DNA from 3 places in the Nonomuraea sp. H19 genome. Region 3 is predicted to be linked to each of the others. Evidence: riboswitches for the same ligand, from Rfam matches in the RefSeq annotation. Region 3 holds a riboswitch; each other region holds the start of a gene.
The links. Region 3 has a riboswitch for thiamine pyrophosphate ahead of ACTMTI_RS25650 (TenA family protein). Riboswitches for the same ligand answer to the same signal wherever they lie in the genome.

Region 1: it holds a riboswitch for thiamine pyrophosphate, as region 3 does, so the genes downstream of both, ACTMTI_RS15540 (FAD-dependent oxidoreductase) here and ACTMTI_RS25650 (TenA family protein) in region 3, are expected to answer to the same signal.
Region 2: it holds a riboswitch for thiamine pyrophosphate, as region 3 does, so the genes downstream of both, ACTMTI_RS05895 (purine-cytosine permease family protein) here and ACTMTI_RS25650 (TenA family protein) in region 3, are expected to answer to the same signal.

What each region holds. Positions count from the first base shown of each region.
Region 1 covers NZ_JBQHCV010000006.1:310,081-313,342, forward strand. The annotation lists gene thiE (thiamine phosphate synthase) at 1-235, opposite strand, end outside; gene ACTMTI_RS15530 (Rv2175c family DNA-binding protein) at 213-587, opposite strand; gene ACTMTI_RS15535 (NAD(P)/FAD-dependent oxidoreductase) at 618-1,781, opposite strand; TPP riboswitch at 1,839-1,955, shown strand; gene ACTMTI_RS15540 (FAD-dependent oxidoreductase) at 1,945-3,210, shown strand; gene thiS (sulfur carrier protein ThiS) at 3,207-3,262, shown strand, end outside.
Region 2 covers NZ_JBQHCV010000002.1:463,115-466,376, forward strand. The annotation lists gene ACTMTI_RS05880 (MFS transporter) at 1-194, opposite strand, end outside; gene ACTMTI_RS05885 (winged helix-turn-helix transcriptional regulator) at 272-706, shown strand; gene ACTMTI_RS05890 (rhodanese-like domain-containing protein) at 703-1,026, shown strand; TPP riboswitch at 1,086-1,199, shown strand; gene ACTMTI_RS05895 (purine-cytosine permease family protein) at 1,190-2,527, shown strand; gene ACTMTI_RS05900 (methylated-DNA--[protein]-cysteine S-methyltransferase) at 2,487-3,065, opposite strand; gene ACTMTI_RS05905 (PAS domain S-box protein) at 3,163-3,262, shown strand, end outside.
Region 3 covers NZ_JBQHCV010000011.1:239,185-242,446, reverse strand. The annotation lists gene ligD (non-homologous end-joining DNA ligase LigD) at 1-345, opposite strand, end outside; partial or broken gene ACTMTI_RS25660 (hypothetical protein) at 354-434, opposite strand; gene ACTMTI_RS25655 (histidine phosphatase family protein) at 598-1,206, shown strand; TPP riboswitch at 1,222-1,317, shown strand; gene ACTMTI_RS25650 (TenA family protein) at 1,306-1,980, shown strand; gene ACTMTI_RS25645 (hypothetical protein) at 2,269-2,460, shown strand; gene ACTMTI_RS25640 (carbon starvation CstA family protein) at 2,492-3,262, opposite strand, start outside.

The DNA of each region.
Region 1 (3,262 bases), on a different contig from region 3:
AGGCGATGTCCGCCCGGTCGTTGACCGCTAGTAGTTTGCCGTGCCGGTCGCAGGCGTCGCGGAAGACTTCGAGGAGCGCGAGTTCTTCGCGAGCCTCCAGGCCCTTCTCCCGCAGCTGGATGATGTCCACGCCGCCGGCCAGCACCGAATCGAGGAACTCCGCCAGGTCGCCGCGGTCGCGGCGGCCGTCTGTGCAGAGATAGAGGCGGGCCTCAGAAAGCGAGGGCTTGGGCACGCCGCTTGACCTCGGTATGACGGCCGGCCTTGATCGCATCGATGGGCGATCCCGGCAGCGACTCGTCGGGGGTGAAGAGCCAACGCAGCGCTTCGACGTCGTCGTAGCCGGCGTCCTGCAACACGGTCAGCGTGCTGGGCAGGCCCTTCATCACTTCCTTCCCGTCCAGGAACACCGCAGGAACCTGCGGGCCCCCGCTCCCGCGGCGCACGCCGAGGAGCTTGTGGTCCTTGAGGAGTTGCTTGGCCCGCCCGATCGAAAGGTCGAGGCGCGAGGCCACTTCGGGGAGAGTGAGCCACTCGTCGACGAGCTGGTCGGTCTCCCGGTCGATCTGTGCAACAGAAAGCGTCACGAAACCACAACTACCACATGCCGTCCTTGCTCAAACAACACAATCCCGTAGGGGGACTTGTGGATCTACCAGGAGTTCCGCGTCCATAAGGTGACCCGCGTCGATGATCCGGCGACCCTGTACGAGATCGCGCGGACGGTCCACGGCGAGCACCGCCGCGAGGGTTCCGCCGGCGGTGAGCCAGACGGCCGACCACTTGCCGTCCGGATCACCCCGGTAGAGGAGACGCTCCCCCGCGGGGTGGTGCCCAGCGTACTGGACCATGTGCCCGAACTGCTCCGACCAGAAGTACGGCACCGGGTCGTACACCGCGTCCTCGCCCAGCAAGGTCGCCGCGGCGACCTCGGGGGCGTTGAGCGCGGTGTCCCAGTGCTCGACCCTGAGCCTGGTCTGGAATCGGCGGGACCACCAGGCGGCGCAGTCGCCGACGGCGACCGTGTTCGGCAGCGAGGCACGCAGGTGCTCGTCGACGACGACGCCGTTGTGCAGGTCGATGTCGGCGTCGGCGAGCCATTCGATCGCGGGGCGCACGCCGATGCCGGTGACGACCACGTGGGCTTCGACGAACTCGCCGTCGAGCAGCCGTACGCCGCCCTCGTCCACGGAGCCGACCATGGTGTCGAGCCGCAGGTCGATGCCCTCGTACCAGGGCTCGGTGCGGGCGCCGAGCTCCGTGCCCACGGCGGTCGCGAGCGGAGTGGAGGCCGCCTCGATCACCGTCACGGCGCATCCGGCGCGGCGGGCGGCGGTGGCCACCTCGGCGCCGATCCACCCGGCGCCGATGATCGCGACCCGGGCGCCGGGCACGAGCCTGGCCCTGAGCTCGTGGGCGTCGTCGAGGGTGCGCAGCACGTGCTGAGGGCCGTCGCCGGGCAGCATGATCGGCTCCGCTCCGGTGGCGATGACCAGGCCGTCGTAGCCGACCTCGCCCTCGGTCGTCTCCACGACGCCCTCGCGCAGGGCCTTGGCGGCGACGCCGGGCCGGAAGTCGACGTCGATGGCGGCCAGGTCGGTGTCGACGTAGCTGGTGTCGGCGTCGCCGAGGAGCACGCTCTTGGACAGGGGCGGGCGATCGTAGGGACGATGCCGTTCCTGGCCTATCAGGGTGATCCTGCCGTCGAATCCCCGTCCGCGCAGCGCCTCCACGGTGCGCACTCCGGCCAGGCCCGCTCCCACCACCACGACATGATTCACGTTCAAGACCATAACGGGAGCGTGTCCGGGCGTGGCACCGAGGCCGTAGGCTGAGGAGGTAAGACGCGCGGGAGTCCGGCCGTTACCGGGCTGAGAGGAAGGCTGCACCGGGCCTTCGACCGCAAGACACCTGATCCGGATCATGCCGGCGAAGGGAGCGCATGTGGATGTGATCGTAGGCGGCGGGGTCGTCGGACTGTCCATCGCCTGGCGGCTGGCCCGCGCAGGGCGGCCGGTCACCGTGGTGGACCCGGCTCCGGCCTCGGGGGCCTCGCACGCGGCGGCGGGCATGCTGGCCCCGGTCAGCGAGGTCACGTACACGGAGGCGCCGCTGCTCCGGCTGGGGCTGGCCTCGCTGCGCCGCTGGCCGTCCTTCGCCGCCGAACTGGCCGCGGACGCCGGGCTGCCGGCGGGCGACACCGGACTGCCCGCCACGAACGCCGGGCTGCCCGCCGCGGACACCGGGCTTACGCCGGGCGACGCCTCCTCCGGCCACGTCTTCGGTGCGTTCGGGGGCGGCGAGGGTGCCGGTGAGGCGGCCCGGCGCGGGCTGGATCTTCGTACGGATGGGACGCTCGACGTGGCGTTCGGGGCAGACGACCTCGCGGCGCTCGACGAGCTGGCGACGTTCATGGAGAAGCTCGGGCTGCCGGTCGAGCGGCTGACCGGGCGCGAGTGCCGCCGTCTCGAGCCCATGCTGGCCCCTTCCGTGCGCGGCGGGCTGCTGGCGCCGGGCGACGCCTGGGTGGACCCGCGCCGCGTCACGACGGCCCTGCTCGCCGCCCTGGACCGGCTCCACGCCCCCTTGGTACGGGCACGCGCCACCGGCCTCCTGCGCGACGGCGGCAGAGTCGTCGGAGTACGCCTGGCACCGCCGATCGGCTCGACCGCCGGCACCCCCGCGCCGTCCGAGATCCGGGCGGAACGGGTCATCCTGGCCGCCGGAGCCTGGAGCACCGAGCTGGCCGAGCTGCCGGTGCGGCCCATCAAGGGGCAGATCATGCGGTTGCGTTCGGCCCAGCCGCTGCTCAGCAGGTGCGTACGCGGCACCGTGCACGGCACGCCCGTCTACCTCGTCCCCAGAGGCGATGGTGAGCTGGTGGTCGGGGCCACGCAGGAGGAGCTCGGGTTCGACACGAGGGTGACGGCCGGCGGGCTCTACGAGCTGCTGCGCGACGCCAGGGAGCTGGTGCCGGGCGTGACCGAGCTGGAGGTCGCCGACGTGGTGGCGGGATTGCGCCCGGGCACGCCGGACAACCTGCCCATCATCGGCCCGAGCGGTACGCCGGGGCTCACGCTGGCCACCGGGCATTACCGGGGCGGCGTGCTGCTGGCGCCGCTCACGGCGGCCCTCGTCGCAGGGGAGCCGGGCGAGGAAGGCGAGCTGGCGGCGTTGTGCTCGCCGGGGAGGTTTGAGGAAATTTCATGATTGTGCTGATCAACGGGGCCGCGCACGAGGTCGCCGACGGCATGACCGTGGC
Region 2 (3,262 bases), on a different contig from region 3:
GCGCGCCCGCCGAGCAGCATGAAGCCGCCGTAGCCGAGCACGTACGCGCTCACGACGCCGCTCAGCATGCCCGTGGACAGGCCCAGGTCGGCACGGATGGACGGGAGGGCGACGTTCAGCATGGCCACGTCGATGCCCTCGAGAAAGATGGCACCGCACAACACGGCAAGTACACCCCAGGAACGGGCAGGCATGACAAATCCCCCGGTTACGTATAGGCATGTCGGTTCTCTCTTGTAACCGTCCACATCTTGGGCCAGCATGAAATGTCATGGAAGACGGCACTTTGAAGTCACTTAGTTACTGCGAGAGCACCGTGGACGACGACTACGACGTGCGGCAGTGGGACACGCGGGAGGACTGCGAGGTCCGCCAGATACTCGACCGCATCGCCGACAAGTGGTCCCTGCTGGTCATCGCGCTGCTCGACTGCCAGAGCCTGCGCTTCACGCAGCTGCGCCGCGAGATCGACGGCGTCAGCCAGCGCATGCTCACCGTGACCCTGCGTCAGCTCGAACGAGACGGCCTGGTCTCCCGTACGGTCCACCCCGTCGTGCCGCCCAGGGTCGACTACGCGCTGACGCCGCTCGGCCGTACCCTGCACCAGACCATCAAGACGCTGGTCACCTGGACCGAGGAGCACCAGGAGGAGGTCGCGGCGGCGCGTGCCGCGTACGACGCGCGACGCGAGATGATGGAGACATGACCGTACGTGAGATCGATGCCAGTGCCGTTCCCGACGATGCCTACCTGCTCGACGTCCGGGAGCAGGACGAATGGCTGGCGGGGCACGCTCCGGAAGCCGTGCACATCCCCATGACCCAGATCCAGGAGCGGGTGAGCGAGGTGCCCGCGGACCGGACGGTTTATGTCGTCTGCCGGGTGGGCGGACGGTCGCTTCAGGTGGCGGCCTGGCTCGGCCGGCTCGGGCATGACGCGGTCAACGTCGGCGGCGGCATGCAGTCGTGGGAGGCCGCGCGCCGCCCCATGATCAGCGAGACCGGGCAGGAGCCGTTCGTCGCCTGACTGTGATTCGCCCACTATGGCGATTCGGCGGCCATTGAGGCATCATAAGGGCGCAAACTTCAGATCGTCGCGGGAGCTCGGGGTGCCGGGCTGAGAGGGCAGCTACTCATCCGCTGCCGACCGCCTGAACCTGTCCGGGTAATGCCGGCGTAGGGAGTGTGCGATGACGCATGTCGCCGACGAAGTTCCGCTGACCCTGGAGGGCGCGCCGCCGAAGACGCTGGGCGTCCTCGACCAGGGCGCGCTCTGGGCGAACCTCGGCGTCAGCCTCCTGGGCTTCTCCGGAGCCCTCTACCTGCTCAACCCCCTCGGCAACGCGCCGCTCAGCCTGGTCGCCGCGCTCACCGCCACCGTGGTCGGAAGCCTGATCGGCACGTCCATGGTGGGCCTGTCCGCCATCCCCGGCACCCAGACGGGGCAGCCCTCGATGGTGCTGTTGCGCGGGCTGTTCGGGGCCAAGACGTCCTACGTGCCCACGGTGCTGAACATCGTGCAGATGCTCGGCTGGGGCGCCTTCGAGCTGTGGGTGATCGCCCAGGCCGCCACGGCGATCTTCGGAGGCGTGCCGTACCAGGTGTGGGTGATCCTGGCGGGCGTGGTCACCACGGCGCTCACGATCTGGCCACTGGGCTCGGTACGCCTGCTGCGGCGGTACGTCACCATCGGGGTGATCGTGTCGATGGTCTGGTTCACGTGGTTCTTCGTGTCCGAGGCTCCCGCGCACACGGGCGGAAGCTGGACCGCCTTCCCCGCCGCCGTGGACTACGTGATCGCGCTGTCGGTGTCGTGGGTGCCGATGGCCGCCGACTTCGCCCGGCACTCCAGGTCGAGCCGGGCCGCCTTCACCGGCGTGGTCGGCGGCTACACGCTGGCCCAGGTGGCCTGCCTGGGGCTGGGCGTGTACGCGGTCGCCATCGTGGGGGCGGCCGGGGTGGAGGCCGACCCGACGTCGGTGTTCAGCCCGTTCGTCGCGGTGCCGCTGGGCGCGCTGTTCTTCGCCATCCTGGTGCTGCGCGAGACCGATCAGTCCTTCGCCAACGTCTACTCCACCACCGTGTCGCTGCAGAACCTGATGCCGCGCGTGGACCGGCGCGTCTTCTCCACCGCCATCGGCGTGCTCACTGTCGCGATCGCCCTGGTCGTGGACGTCACCTCGTACGGCGCGTTCCTCGGCGTGATCGGGGCGGTGTTCGTGCCGATGTTCGCGGTGCTCGCCGTGGACTACTTCGTCTTCGCCCGCTCCGACCGCTGGAACACCGACGAGAACGCGCCCTCGCGCTGGTCGATGCTGGTGCCGTGGGCGCTGGGCTTCATGGCCTACTGGCTGACGACCTCGACGCTGACCGTTCCCTGGTGGGACGAGTTCTGGGTGGGCGCCCGCAAGGCCATCGGCTTCACCCGGGAGCCGTGGATGAACGGCGCGCTCGGCGGGGCCTTGGTGGCCGCGCTGGTCACGCTGCTCATCGGCCTGCTGCTGCGGCGGCTCGCCGTTCGACGTTGAGCAGGTGCTGCTTGGCGGCCGCGCCTCCGGCGTAGTCGCCCAGCTCGCCTTCCGCGCGAACCACCCGGTGGCACGGCACGACCACGCAGACGGGGTTGGAGGCCAGCGCGTTGCCGATCGCCCGCAGCGCGCGCGGCCTGCCGATGCTCGCGCCGATCTCCTCCAGCGTCGTGGTCGTGCCGTAGGGGACCGCCATCGTCTTCTGCAGCACCGTACGGGCGAAAGGCGTGGCCAGCGTCAGGTTGACCGGCGTGGCGAACGTGCGCAGCCGGCCGGAGAAGTAGGCGTCCAGCTCCCTGCGCACCGGGTCGAGCCGGCGCGGATCCGGCCCGATGAACGTGCCCACATGCCTGCTGACCAGCGCGAAGACATCGTTTTCCGGCTCGAAGCTGCACGCGACGATGCCCTTGCCGGTCACGGCCAGCACCAGCCGGCCCACGGCGCCGTCGTAGGTGCCGAACGCGATGTCCGGCGGTGTCTCACCTCGATAGGTGCTGGAGGTCACGCGCAGCAGGGCATCCAGATCGCCGCTCGTCATGCCTCCACCCTTCCCCGGCTCCCGAGAAATCGCCGTGACCGCAGCGTATCGGACGGATCGCCCGACGCACCCACGCTGCCACGTGCACTATGGAGGAGTGGGGGACGAATGGGCCGGTAGTGACGACGAGATCGCTCGCGCGGTGCTCGCCAGCTCACCCAACGCCGTGGTGGCGCTCGACAGGGACCAGAGCGTGC
Region 3 (3,262 bases):
CGCACGGGTGGCCGCGGCCAGGTCGTCCATGGCGGTCCCGGCCGCCACGGGCACGAACACGTGCACGCCCTTCGCCCCGCTGGTCTTCACCGCCCCGGCCAGCCCGGCGTCGTCCAGCGCCTGGCGTACCAGGAAGGCGCCCCGCACGGCGAGCTCGAAGTCGTCCCCGGGCGGGTCGAGGTCGAGCACCATGTGCGTGGGGTGGTCGCCGACGAACAGCGCCGGGTGGTACTCGACCGCCCTCTGGTTGGCGAACCACAGCAGGCTTCGCCGGTCATTGCACAGCGCGCGTACGTCACCTGCCGACGCGATGCCTCGGCCCAGTGGGAGGTGGTCTCCATCCATTCGGGGGCGTATTTGGGCAGGTTCTTCTGCACAAAGGGCTCCTGCCCGGGCCGTACCCGGATGACCGAGAGCGCACGGCCGCGCAGCACCGGGATGATGCGGTCGCGGACCGCGTCGAGGTAGTCGACCAGGTCGCGCTTGGTCGCGCCCGCCCCGTCGAACAGCGGCTGGCCGAGATTGGTCAGCGCCACGCCGTCACGCGTCTCATCGCTGGTCACTCGCCCTACGATATCCGGAACAATGGGCTAGATCATGACCCGTTTCCTGTATCTCACCCGCCACGGCGAGGCCACGCCGGACGAAAGCGGCCTGACGGACGCCGGCCGCCGCCAGGCCGCACTGCTCGGCGAGCGCCTCCAGGGCGTCCCCCTCTCCGCCATCCACCACGGCCCGCTCCCCCGCGCGACGCAGACCGCCCACCTGATCGGCGAGCGGCTGCCCGGCATCCCCCTGCACGTCAGCGAGGCCGCCGGGGACTACATCCCGTACGTGCCCGAGAAGGAGGAGCTCGCCCCCGGCTACGCCGACCGCCTCCTCGGCTTCGTCGGCCAGTTCCCCGCAGACGAACGCGAGCGCGGCCCGGCGCTCGCCGCCGAGGCCCTGCGCGCGTTCACGGGTCCCGTGGCGGAGGGGACCCGCCACGAACTGGTCGTCACGCACAACTTCCTGATCGGCTGGCTCGTCCGCGCCGCCCTGGACGCCCCGAAGTGGCGCTGGCTCGGCCTCAACCACTGCAACGCCGCCCTGACCGTCATCCGGTACGCCCCCGACCGCCCCTCCTCGGTGCTCTCCTACAACGACATGGGCCATCTGCCCGCCGAGCTGCGCTGGACCGGCTTCCCGCCCGAACCGCGCGAATGAGCCCTGTTACAGTTGGCCGTTGACGCGGGGTGCCCGGCGACCCGGGCTGAGATCACACCCGTCGAACCTGATCTAGTTAGCGCTAGCGGAGGGACGTCGATGTTCTGCGATGACATGTGGCTGCGCACGGCCGACCTGATGAGCGCCATCCACGACCACCCCTTCAACGTCGCACTCGGCGCCGGCACACTCGACCGCGACCGGTTCGCGTTCTACATCGTGCAGGACGGCCGCTATCTGGAGGCGTTCTCCAAGGCCCTCGCGACAGCGTCGGCACGGGCGACGGACCCGGCGGACGCGGCGTTCTTCGCGCAGAGCGCGCACGCCGCGCTGGCCGCCGAGCGCCTGCTGCACGCCGGTTACGTCGCGGAGCTCGGCGCCGACGCGGCGGGGATCGCCACGTCGCCGACCTGCCTGGCCTACGCGTCGTTCCTGCAGGCCACGGCGCTCGCCGCACCCTATCCGGTGCTGGCGGCGGCGGTGCTGCCGTGCTTCTGGATCTACCAGGACGTCGGTACGACGCTGCTGCGGCGCACCGGGGACACGCCCGATCACCCGTACCGCAAGTGGATCTCCACCTATTCGGATCCCGGCTTCGCGGCCTCCGTCGAGCAGGCCAAGGCCATCGCCGACCGGCTGGCCGCCACCGCGGACGCGGCGACCCGGGAGGCCATGGCCGCGGCGTACCGCACGGCGGCGGCGTACGAGTGGATGTTCTGGGACAGCGCCTGGCGGCGCGAGACCTGGCCGACGGCGCGCTGGCTGGCTCCCTGATCGGTCACAGGCGCGCGGCCAGTGCCGTCGTGCCCGCCCCCGCGAGGCTCGGCAGCGCGGCCGGTCGCCCGCTCAGCAGCAGGAGCAGCGCCTGGATGGGCCGCCTCCACGACGTCGCCCGCGCCGACCGCCCAGTCGACGTCGGTGGCGACCAGCCGCAGCCCGCTCAGCCGCCGCTGCGCATAGAAGGGCCGGCCGCGCTCCCAGATGTGGGCGGCACTGGCGCGGGCCGCCTCCGATGGCATGGCGCGCGCGATGCCCAGCGGCACGCAGATGTCCTGAGCGTGGATGAGCACGTCGAAGAGCGGGTCGAGGGGCTTGGTCATGGGCGCCCGGCGGCGTGAGGTGGCCGATTCGCGGATCCGCTCGACGATCTCGCCGATCGGCAGCGCGGCGTACCGCACCGAGGAGTCGCGGATCATGCGGTTGACGTCGCCGCGTGCCCTGACCAGCTCGGCGAGGACGGCCTCGCCGAGCTGAACGCCATGCTGAGCCGGATCATCAGGGAGTTCTAGCCGGATGAGGCCTTGGCCATCAGCTCGCGTTCCTCGCGGGTGGGGATGAGCCCGGCCGGGGCGACGATCTTCGACTCCTCGAACGGCGCCTCCGCGCTCGGCAGCGGCTCCCGCGTCCTGATCGCCTTCACCCACACGCGAGCCGCGTCCAGGATCACAATGATGATCATGATTGCGAACAGCGCCGCCAGGACGCCGTCCACGGTGGAGTTGATCACGATCTGCCGCATGGCGTCCATGGACTTGGCCGGCGCGAGCAACTGCCCCTGGTCCAGCGCCGTCTGGTAGCGGTCGCGCTGGGCGAAGAAGCCGAGCGTGGGGTCGGTGGAGAGGACCTTCTGGTAGCTGGCCGTCAGCGTGACCGCGACGTCCCAGGCCAGCGGCACCGCCGTCACCCAGGCCCACTTCAGCCGGCCGCTCTTGATCAGCAGGGTCGTGGCCACGGTGAGCGCCACGGCGGCCAGCAACTGGTTGGCGATGCCGAAGAGCGGGAAGAGCTGGTTGATGCCGCCGAGCGGGTCGTTGACGCCCTGGTAGAGGAAATATCCCCAGGCCGCCACGACGAGGGCGCTGGCCGCCACGAGCCCCGGCCACCAGCTCACCCTGCCGATCGGCTTCCACAGGTTGCCCAGCGTGTCCTGCAGCATGAACCGGCCCACCCGGGTGCCCGCGTCCACCGTGGTCAGGATGAACAGCGCCTCGAACATGATCGCGAAGTGGTACCAGAACGCCTGCAGCCCCGCTCCCCCGAGGAATCCGGAGAAGAT